2 regions of the Paenibacillus sp. PSB04 genome follow, and region 2 is predicted to be linked to the other one. Evidence: riboswitches for the same ligand, from Rfam matches in the RefSeq annotation. Region 2 holds a riboswitch; the other holds the start of a gene.
What was found. Region 2 has a riboswitch for FMN ahead of ribD (bifunctional diaminohydroxyphosphoribosylaminopyrimidine deaminase/5-amino-6-(5-phosphoribosylamino)uracil reductase RibD). Riboswitches for the same ligand answer to the same signal wherever they lie in the genome.
Positions count from the first base shown of each region.

Region 1: it holds a riboswitch for FMN, as region 2 does, so the genes downstream of both, K2F33_RS13865 (DMT family transporter) here and ribD (bifunctional diaminohydroxyphosphoribosylaminopyrimidine deaminase/5-amino-6-(5-phosphoribosylamino)uracil reductase RibD) in region 2, are expected to answer to the same signal.

Region 1 is NZ_CP081301.1:3,000,404-3,004,819, forward strand. It holds gene K2F33_RS13855 (DUF6359 domain-containing protein) at 1-609, shown strand, start outside; gene K2F33_RS13860 (S-layer homology domain-containing protein) at 840-1,949, shown strand; FMN riboswitch at 2,178-2,339, shown strand; gene K2F33_RS13865 (DMT family transporter) at 2,467-3,423, shown strand; gene K2F33_RS13870 (hypothetical protein) at 3,463-3,735, opposite strand; gene K2F33_RS13875 (ABC transporter substrate-binding protein) at 3,874-4,416, shown strand, end outside.
Region 2 is NZ_CP081301.1:3,938,774-3,943,189, forward strand. It holds gene lysA (diaminopimelate decarboxylase) at 1-965, shown strand, start outside; gene K2F33_RS18230 (peptidylprolyl isomerase) at 1,190-1,621, shown strand; FMN riboswitch at 1,806-1,977, shown strand; gene ribD (bifunctional diaminohydroxyphosphoribosylaminopyrimidine deaminase/5-amino-6-(5-phosphoribosylamino)uracil reductase RibD) at 2,391-3,500, shown strand; gene K2F33_RS18240 (riboflavin synthase) at 3,604-4,269, shown strand; gene K2F33_RS18245 (bifunctional 3,4-dihydroxy-2-butanone-4-phosphate synthase/GTP cyclohydrolase II) at 4,326-4,416, shown strand, end outside.

The DNA of each region.
Region 1 (4,416 bases), 940 kb from region 2:
ACGGGCACGGAGCCGGGGCAGTACCCGGCATCGGCGAAGACCGCGCTGCTGTCGGCGATCAGCGACGCCAAGCGTGTGGCGGACGATGCCGCTGCCACGCAGAAGGCGATCGACGATGCGCTGACTGCTCTGAAAGCGGCGGTCAGCACGTTCAAGAACGCCGTCATCCCGGTTCCTTCGGTTCCGGTCGACAAGTCGGCTCTCACTTCGGCGATTGCCTCCGCGCAGAGCATCTACGACCGGGCCGTCACAGGGGATAAGGTCGGCCAATATCCGGCATTGGCCAAGGTCCAGCTGAAGGCGGCCATTACAACCGCGAATGTGGTCTACTTAGACAATGCCGCGACGCAAAACCAGGTGGATTCGGCTGCGGCTGCACTCGGCAGCGCTGTAACCACCTTCCAGAAGAAGCTGATCACGCTGGTACCTGGAGCGGTGCAGATTACGGTGCAGGATTTGTCCATCCTCGCCAAGTACTACGGCATCCAGTCGACGGATCCCAACTGGAGCCGCGTTGCTCCGGCGGACCTGTTCAGCGAAGGCGAAATTTCGATCCGTTCGCTGGCTGCGGTAGCGCAGATGATCATCGGCAGCTGGTACGCGAAGTAAGGGGATAGAGAACCGGATGGTCCTCAAGCCCGGCTCATACGCAGTACCTTGTCTCGCATGATTCATGCGGGGATGGGGACCGTATCGGGATGGATATGATCCAATGGATATCATCCAATGGATATGGTCGTAAGCAGCATTAGAAATCAACTGCTTGGAAAAGGATACAATCGCAGGAGCGGTGCAGGCTGCTCCTGCGATTTTCAATTCATGGAAAGAGGGCTGGACGTATGCCACGAAAACAATCTACCCGCTATGCCGCATGGGCCGTAGCCATTTGTGTCGGACTCATCGGATCAGGAACCCCCGCAAACGCTGCGGTTTCAGAAGTACGAACGGCTGGCAGCTCCCCGGTTGCCGCGGCCTCCCCGGCTATTGCGGTAACCACCGCCGCTGCGGAAGCACCTTCCTTGTCACTGGGGGTAACTTCCAGCAGTTCCAAGGTGACGGTCACGGTGACCGGCGAGCAGCTGAAGGACTTGTATGCGTATGAGCTGACGCTCAGTTTTGACCCGGCGAAGCTGGCTTACCGCACCGCATCCTCTGGGACATCCGGCTTTTCGGTCGAACCGATTGTCCAAAACAACGAAATCCGCCTAGCCCATACCAAAGTAGGAAAAACAGCCGGAGACAGCGGCAAGCTCCAACTCGCCGCCATTGAGTTTACGGCGCTGAAGGCGGCTTCGTCCCGGGTGGCCGTGGAGAGCGCCAAATTGGTGGATTCCGCTCTCCGCTCATCCGAGATGTCCGTCAAGCCGGAAATCACGGTCCAACCGGGCAAAGCGGAAGTAGCGCCGGGCACTTTCCGGGATATCCGCGGCCACTGGGCGGAGCAGCCGATTCTGAATGCGGTTCAGCAGGGATGGGTCAGCGGATATCCCGACGGTACGTTTCAGCCGGGCAAGGAAGTGACCCGGGCAGAGTTCGCCAGCATGATGATGCGTGCGGTCTCGATGGGTCAGACGGCCGGCTCGCAGGCGCTGGCCTTTTCCGACGCGAAGAAAATTCCGGCCTGGGCGCTGGCCTCTGTTCATGATGCCGTGTCGCGCGGCATCATGAACGGTTATGCCGACGGAACGTTTGGGCCAAGCCGGCTCATTACCCGGGCCGAAATGGCGGCGATGACCGTCAGGGCGCTTGGTACCGGAACACCGGGAGGTGCGGGAAGTTTGAATTTTGCCGACCGCGCTCAAATTCCGGCCTGGGCCAAGCCGTATATCTCATCAGCGGTGGAGAAAGGAATCATGCACGGAAGAGCGGGCAGCCTGTTCGCCCCGAACGCGCACGCAACGCGGGCTGAAGCGGTGGCCGTGATCCTGTCGGTGCTTGAGCAGCGATAAGTGCTGCCGCGAGTCCGTTCAGTGCTTGATGCAGGCTCATCAATGCCTGCCGTCTGTCATTTTAAATGGCTGCTGATATACCGAAAAATGTCCATCTCCAGCCCCATATCCAAATTTTTAATCCATGGAAATAAAAAGCTATTAAAAAACTGAAACACTTTTGGATACATTTATGCTATAATGATGAAAACAATGTAAGTTGCATGAAAAAAATAAAAATAAATGAATATGGATCTTCGGGGTAAGGTGAAATTCCTGACCGGCGGTGAGCGTCTCTTCTTGTGGTAAAGACGGCGTCAAGCCCGCGACTCGCAGCTTTAGCAATAAGGCGGCGACTGACCTGGTGTAATTCCAGGGCCGACGGTAAAGTCCGGATGGGAGAAGATCAAAGAATAGGCATGTGCGAAATTTTGACATTTCCGCAAGCTTATTTGATCAACCCCCGATGTGTCGATTGATGTCGATCTCGGGGGTTTTCCAATGTTGACTCCGTATTCAGGGATAGGGGAACTGGAGTATGGAAAATGTAAGCAGCAATATCAAGGTCCGGCCCGCGGCAAGTGGGAAGGCCGAACGCAGCAAATCCGGCTTTTGGCTGGTCGTGCTGGGTGCAGCATTGTGGGGAGCGGATCCGCTGTTCCGGATCATTTTGCTCAAAGAACATATGACGGCAACGCAGATCGTGCTCATCGAGCATATTTTGCTGGTGCTGTTCGTCGCACCGATGCTGTGGAAACATCGGAGCGAGTTGAAAGGCCTGAAACTGCGCCATGTCGGCGCGCTGCTTTTCCTGTCGTGGGGCGGCTCGGCCGTTGCAACCATCCTGTTTACGCAGGGACTGTCCTCGGGGAACTTGAACGCAGTCGTTCTGCTGCAGAAGCTGCAGCCGATCTTCGCCATTCTTATGGCCAAACTGCTGCTGCGTGAGAAGCTTCCGAAGCATTTCACCTGGCTGTTCATCGTGGCGCTGGCCGGAACGTATTTGTTGACCTTCGGCTTCACGTTTCCGTTCGGGCATGTGAATGATTTCGTCAAGGTCGGCAGCTTGTTCTCGCTGGGTGCCGCGGCACTGTGGGGCGGTTCTACGGTCATGGGTCGTCTGATGGTCGGAAAAATGGAGTATGAGACGGTGACTTCACTGCGTTTCATTCTGGCGCTGCCGCTGCTGATCGGGATTACCATCAATCAGGGAGATCCTTGGCAGGTGCATACCGACGGGGGAACGCTGGCTGCAGTGTCGATCAACATGCTGGGGCAGGCGCTTCTGCCGGGACTGTTCAGCTTGATGGTGTACTATAAAGGGCTGACAACGACGAAAGCATCGGTGGCGACGCTGGCGGAACTGAGCTTCCCGATGGTGAGCGTACTGATCAACTGGATCGTATTTCATCAGGTCGTGACGCCAACCCAAGCGGTCGGATTTATCCTGATCTGGGCGGCGCTGTTCATGATTTCCCGCAAGAGCGCGGCTTAAAGCTTGCAAGCAGCCAGTCCAGGATTTGAAGACGCAATTTTATATAGGTTTGAAAAGCGGTTCCTGCTGATGGCAGGGGCCGTTTTTTATTTGGAAGGGAAGGGCAAACCGTGCGAAGGATTTCAGTAACTTTTTTTCAGCACATTTAAAAAATAAATCAGTCATCATTTCCAAGCGATCCCTCATACATTTTACGGAAAGCGCTTGCAGAACACGTTTTAGCCGCATGAGTCCGTCAGCCCGCTCCGTACTTTTTCGTGAAGGGGTATGCGGTTTCCTCGGAATGAAGAGGTTTGATTTCTTCGGATCCATGGGGCACGAACCTTCCGATCTGAAGACGTGAAATCTGCATCACGCTTGCATGTATATAAAATGAGCTAAAGGCGAAGTGCTGTCCCTGTCTTAGTTCAATTTATGTAGATGTGAATTGGAGGAAATGGGGGAGTTTACATGAAGCTGAAATTAGCTTCCAAGCCGCTCATGGCCCTTTTCGTGGCGGCGACCGTGATGATCGCGGGCTGCCAGACCGTGCAGCCGCCTTCCGCAACGGGAACGACGACGCCGCCGGCGCAAGGGGAAACCAAGCCGGCCGATCAGGGAGAAAAAGCCACGGAGCCGGCGACGACCGAGCCCGCGGCGAACCAGCCAGCAACGAGCGGAGACGCCAAAGAAACGCCGAGAAATGAAACCCTTTACATTAACGGAATTCAATGGGGGCCGCCATCCAACTTCAACCTGCTGAGCGGCAATCCGGCCTTCCCGATCAACTATGGTAACTCGAGAGAGCTGGTCTACGAGACGCTGTTTATGATCAATCAGCTGGACGGCAAGCTTGAGCCGCTGCTCGGCACCAAATACGAGTGGACCGACGACATGACATTGCATATCGAGCTGAATAAGGACGCTAAGTGGAGCGACGGCAAGCCGTTTACGTCCGATGACGTTGTGTACACCTACCAGCTCGGCAAAAAATACGACATCAACTGGAGCAAC
Region 2 (4,416 bases):
CCGGCATCGGCTGCTTCGTCGTAGACAATTTTGTTGAGCTGCATGTGCTGGAATCGGTGGCGGCTGAGAAAAAGGTGAAGGTCAACATTTTGCTCCGCGTCACACCAGGGGTTGAAGCTCATACGCATGAATATATTTCAACCGGCCAAACCGACTCGAAATTCGGTTTCGACATCGGTAACGGCTCTGCGTTTGAAGCAGTCAAAGCAGCTGCCGCTCAGGAGCATCTGGAGCTTCTCGGCGTCCATTCCCATATCGGGTCGCAGATCTTCGAAGTCGACGGATTTCAGATGGCGGTTCAGCGTGTAGCCGAATTTGCCAAGAGTGTCAAAGAACAGCTGGGCGTGCAGTTCAAAGTAGTGAACCTCGGCGGAGGCTTTGGTATCCGTTACGTTGAAGGCGACACGCCGCTTGAAGTCAGCCAGTACGTGAAGGCGATTACCGACGCGGTGAAAACGCATTTTGCCGAGTGGGGAAGCGAGCTGCCGGAAATTTGGGTGGAACCGGGCCGCAGCATCGTGGGCGATGCGGGGACAACCTTGTACACCGTCGGCACCAGCAAGGATATTCCGGGTGTGCGCAAGTACGTGGCCGTGGATGGCGGCATGACGGACAACCCGCGCCCGGCGCTGTACGAGTCGAAGTATGAGGCCATGCTGGCCAACCGTGCCAACGACAAGCCGGAAGAAACCGTGTCCATAGCCGGCAAATGCTGCGAGAGCGGCGACATGCTGATTTGGGATGCAGAGCTTCCGAAAGTCAATAACGGTGACCTGCTCGCCGTTTCGTGCACAGGGGCCTACAACTATTCCATGGCGAGCAACTACAACCGGATCCGCAAACCGGCGGTCGTGTTCGTGAACCAAGGTCAAAGCGACCTGGTCGTTCGCCGCGAGAGCCTTCAGGATATCATCGGCCACGATGTCATTCCTGAGCGGATCGCAAAGCAGGCTGTGCTTAAGTAAGGAGATGCATTAAGGGGGCAGGTGCTGTTCGCCAGCGCCTCTGGTAAATGAATTGGTGCGCAGTATAAAGGATCATCTCTGTATTGGGGAATGCAGAGGGGTCCTTTTGCGCGTTTATAGAACGAGGAAGAATGCGGAATTATTTTGCTTCGCCCGGGATTTCATAGTAAACTAGAAGATGTCTGTTAACACTCAGGAAAGACATGAAAGGAGTCATTGACATAATGGCCAAGCAAGCAAAAATCACTCTTGAAAACGGCGGCGAAGTGCTGCTCGATCTGTTTGAACAAGACGCTCCGAACACGGTGGCGAACTTTGAGAAACTGGCAAACTCCGGTTTCTACAACGGTCTGGTGTTCCACCGCGTCATTCCGGGATTCGTTGCGCAGGGCGGATGCCCGAACGGCACCGGTACCGGCGGCCCTGGTTACACGATCAACTGCGAAATCAACCCGAACAAACACGAGCGCGGATCGCTGGCGATGGCACATGCCGGCCGCAACACCGGCGGAAGCCAGTTCTATATCTGCTACCAGCCGCAGCCGCATCTCGACGGACAGCATACTGTATTCGGCAAAGTGACGAAGGGCATGGAATACGTCGACGCGTTCCAAGGCCGCGACGTGATGAAGACGGTCGAAGTATACGAAGCTTAATCTGCGAGTCGCGCACGATTTATCAGCCGCTTTCCCTGTTTCCAAAAGGGACAAGCGGCTTTTTGTTCTGGGCCGGGAAAAGAGGCGTATTGATTTTTTGCCGAGGCAGTGTTAACATTTCCTAGTATAGATGGGGCTTCCGCTAGGCAGCCATTCCATCTGCCAATTGCATATTGATATTGGTTATATCCTTCGGGGCAGGGTGAAATTCCCTACCGGCGGTGATGACGCGGCAGCCGATCAGTTCTGGCGCCCGTCTCAGTCCGTGACCCGGACGCTTCGTTTGACGCTTAGCGTACGGTGGACCTGGTGCAAATCCGGGACCGACAGTATAGTCTGGATGGGAGAAGGAGAGAAAGCGTGCGCTTCAGTTGGGAGTGCAGCTGTCCAATAAGATGTCACGTGTACGTGGTTGTTTTCACATAGTAGAAGGTTGTCCTTGGAGGGACGGCTTCTGTTTGTTGACGACTTTACGCTACCGATGACTTATTTGGCTGATCCTGATTTTTGGGATTCTGCAGCCTTATTGGAGTGTATCTGACTTGTCTCTCACAGCCCCGAGGATGGTTTAAGCCATCCCGGGGCTTTTTGCTTTTTTACAAAGACCTGGGCTCCCCGCTAAGTGCCGGTTTAAACAGCGCTGAGCCAAAGCAGCGCATGGTAAGGTGATTTACCATGGAAATTCCAACATACGAAGTATCCGCAAAGCGCCCGAAGCCGAGACTTAGCTTTGAGGGGATGTCCTGATTCCGAACAAGGGGGGAGATGAATGGACGGCATCATCAACGATGAATTTTATATGGCGCTTGCGCTCGATATGGCGGAGCGGGCACAAGGTCAGACCGGGATCAATCCGGTTGTCGGCTGCGTCGTCGTTAAAGACGGGGAGATGGTTGGGCTTGGCACGCATTTGCAGCGGGGAACCGCCCATGCGGAAGTACATGCGCTGAATATGGCGGGTGAACGTGCGGAGGGGAGTACGGTTTATGTAACGCTGGAGCCCTGCAGCCATTACGGAAAAACGCCGCCATGCAGCGAACGCCTCATCCGCGAGAAGGTGAAGCGGGTCGTCGTGGCCTGCGAAGATCCCAACCCCCAAGTGGCGGGCAGAGGAATCGAGTTGCTCCGCCGCAGCGGGATTGAGGTGGAGGTTGGGCTGCTCGGTGACAGGTCCCGCCGCATGAACGAAAAGTTTATCAAGTATATTACAACCGGGCTTCCCTATGTGACGGTCAAGACAGCAAGCACGCTGGACGGGCGCATCGCGGCCGAATCGGGAGACAGTAAGTGGATCACGAACGAAGCGGCCCGGGAGCAGGTTCATACGCTCCGCCACCGGCATCAAGGGATTATGGTTGGCGTAAATACGGTGATCGCGGACAATCCGCAGCTGACCACCCGGCTGCAGGGCGCCATCGGTCTGAATCCTGTGCGGATCATCGTCGATTCCTTGCTGCGGATACCGCTTGAGTCGAAGGTGGTTCGGGATGGAGCTGCGCCGACCGTCATTTTGACGACGGAACGCGCCGATCTGGATAAGGAGGAAGCCCTTAAGAAGATCGGCGTAGAAACGATCCGCTGCGGATCGGGCCCGCAGGTCGATCTTCGCCTGGCGATGCAGGAGATGGGCAAACGTGAGATCGGCTCGATTCTGGTGGAAGGCGGCGGCCGGCTGAACGGTTCCTTGCTGGAGGGCCGGCTGATCGACCGGATCGTGCTCTATTTCGCACCGAAAATCGTTGGAGGTCCGGCGGCCCCCGTCAACTTCTCGCTGCGAGGCGCCGACAAGATGGCGGACGCCGTCCGGCTGGAAGATGTAGAGACCGAAGTGCTCGGGGATAACGTCTGCATCAGCGGAAAGCCGGTTTGGCCGGTATGACCTGATCCGGAAAAACGATACTTAACTTTTTAATGAGCTGCACATGGTTAACGATATGAATCTTATGAAATACTTCTTTACAGGACAGAAAGGAGCGGTTGCGATGTTTACCGGTTTGGTTGAAGAGGTCGGCGTCATGCGGGGCGTCTCCAGCAAAGGGGAAGCGATGATCCTCCATATCGAGGCCTCCCGGATTATGGGCGATCTCAAAATCGGGGACAGCGTCTCGGTCAATGGCGTCTGCCTCACGGCTGTCGAGATTGGAGCCCGTTCGTTCGCGGTGGACGTCATGCCGCAAACGTACCGCCACTCCAACTTGAAATCGCTGGGGGCCGGAAGCCGGGTGAATTTGGAGCGCGCCATGCAGGTGGGTGCCCGCTTCGGCGGACATATCGTGCAGGGACATGCCGACGGGACAGGAACGATCCGGGCGATGGACCGGGATCAGAATGCGGTGTTGATCGAAGTGGAGCCGGAAGATACTGCTCTGCTCCGCTACATCATCCCGCAAGGATCTATTACCCTGGACGGCATCAGCTTGACGGTGGTCAAGACAAGCGCCACAACATTCACCGTTTCCATTATCCCGCATACGCTTGCGGAGACAAGTCTGGCGGACAAAAAGCCCGGAAGTGCGCTGAATCTGGAATGCGACATTCTCGGAAAGTATGTGGACCATTTGCTTCACTACCGAACAGGGGAAGGGAATGGGCGTCCTGAACCTTCCGGAATCAGCATGGAGCTGCTAGCACAACACGGATTTGCATGAGGCAGGCAAGAGGACAGACAGGCCAATAAGCCCATGCAGGAATAGGAGGGAAACCCATGAAGGAGGATTTTGTGTTTGACCGCATTGAAGATGCGGTGTCCGACTTGTCGGCAGGCAAGGTCGTTATCGTCGTGGACGACGAGGACC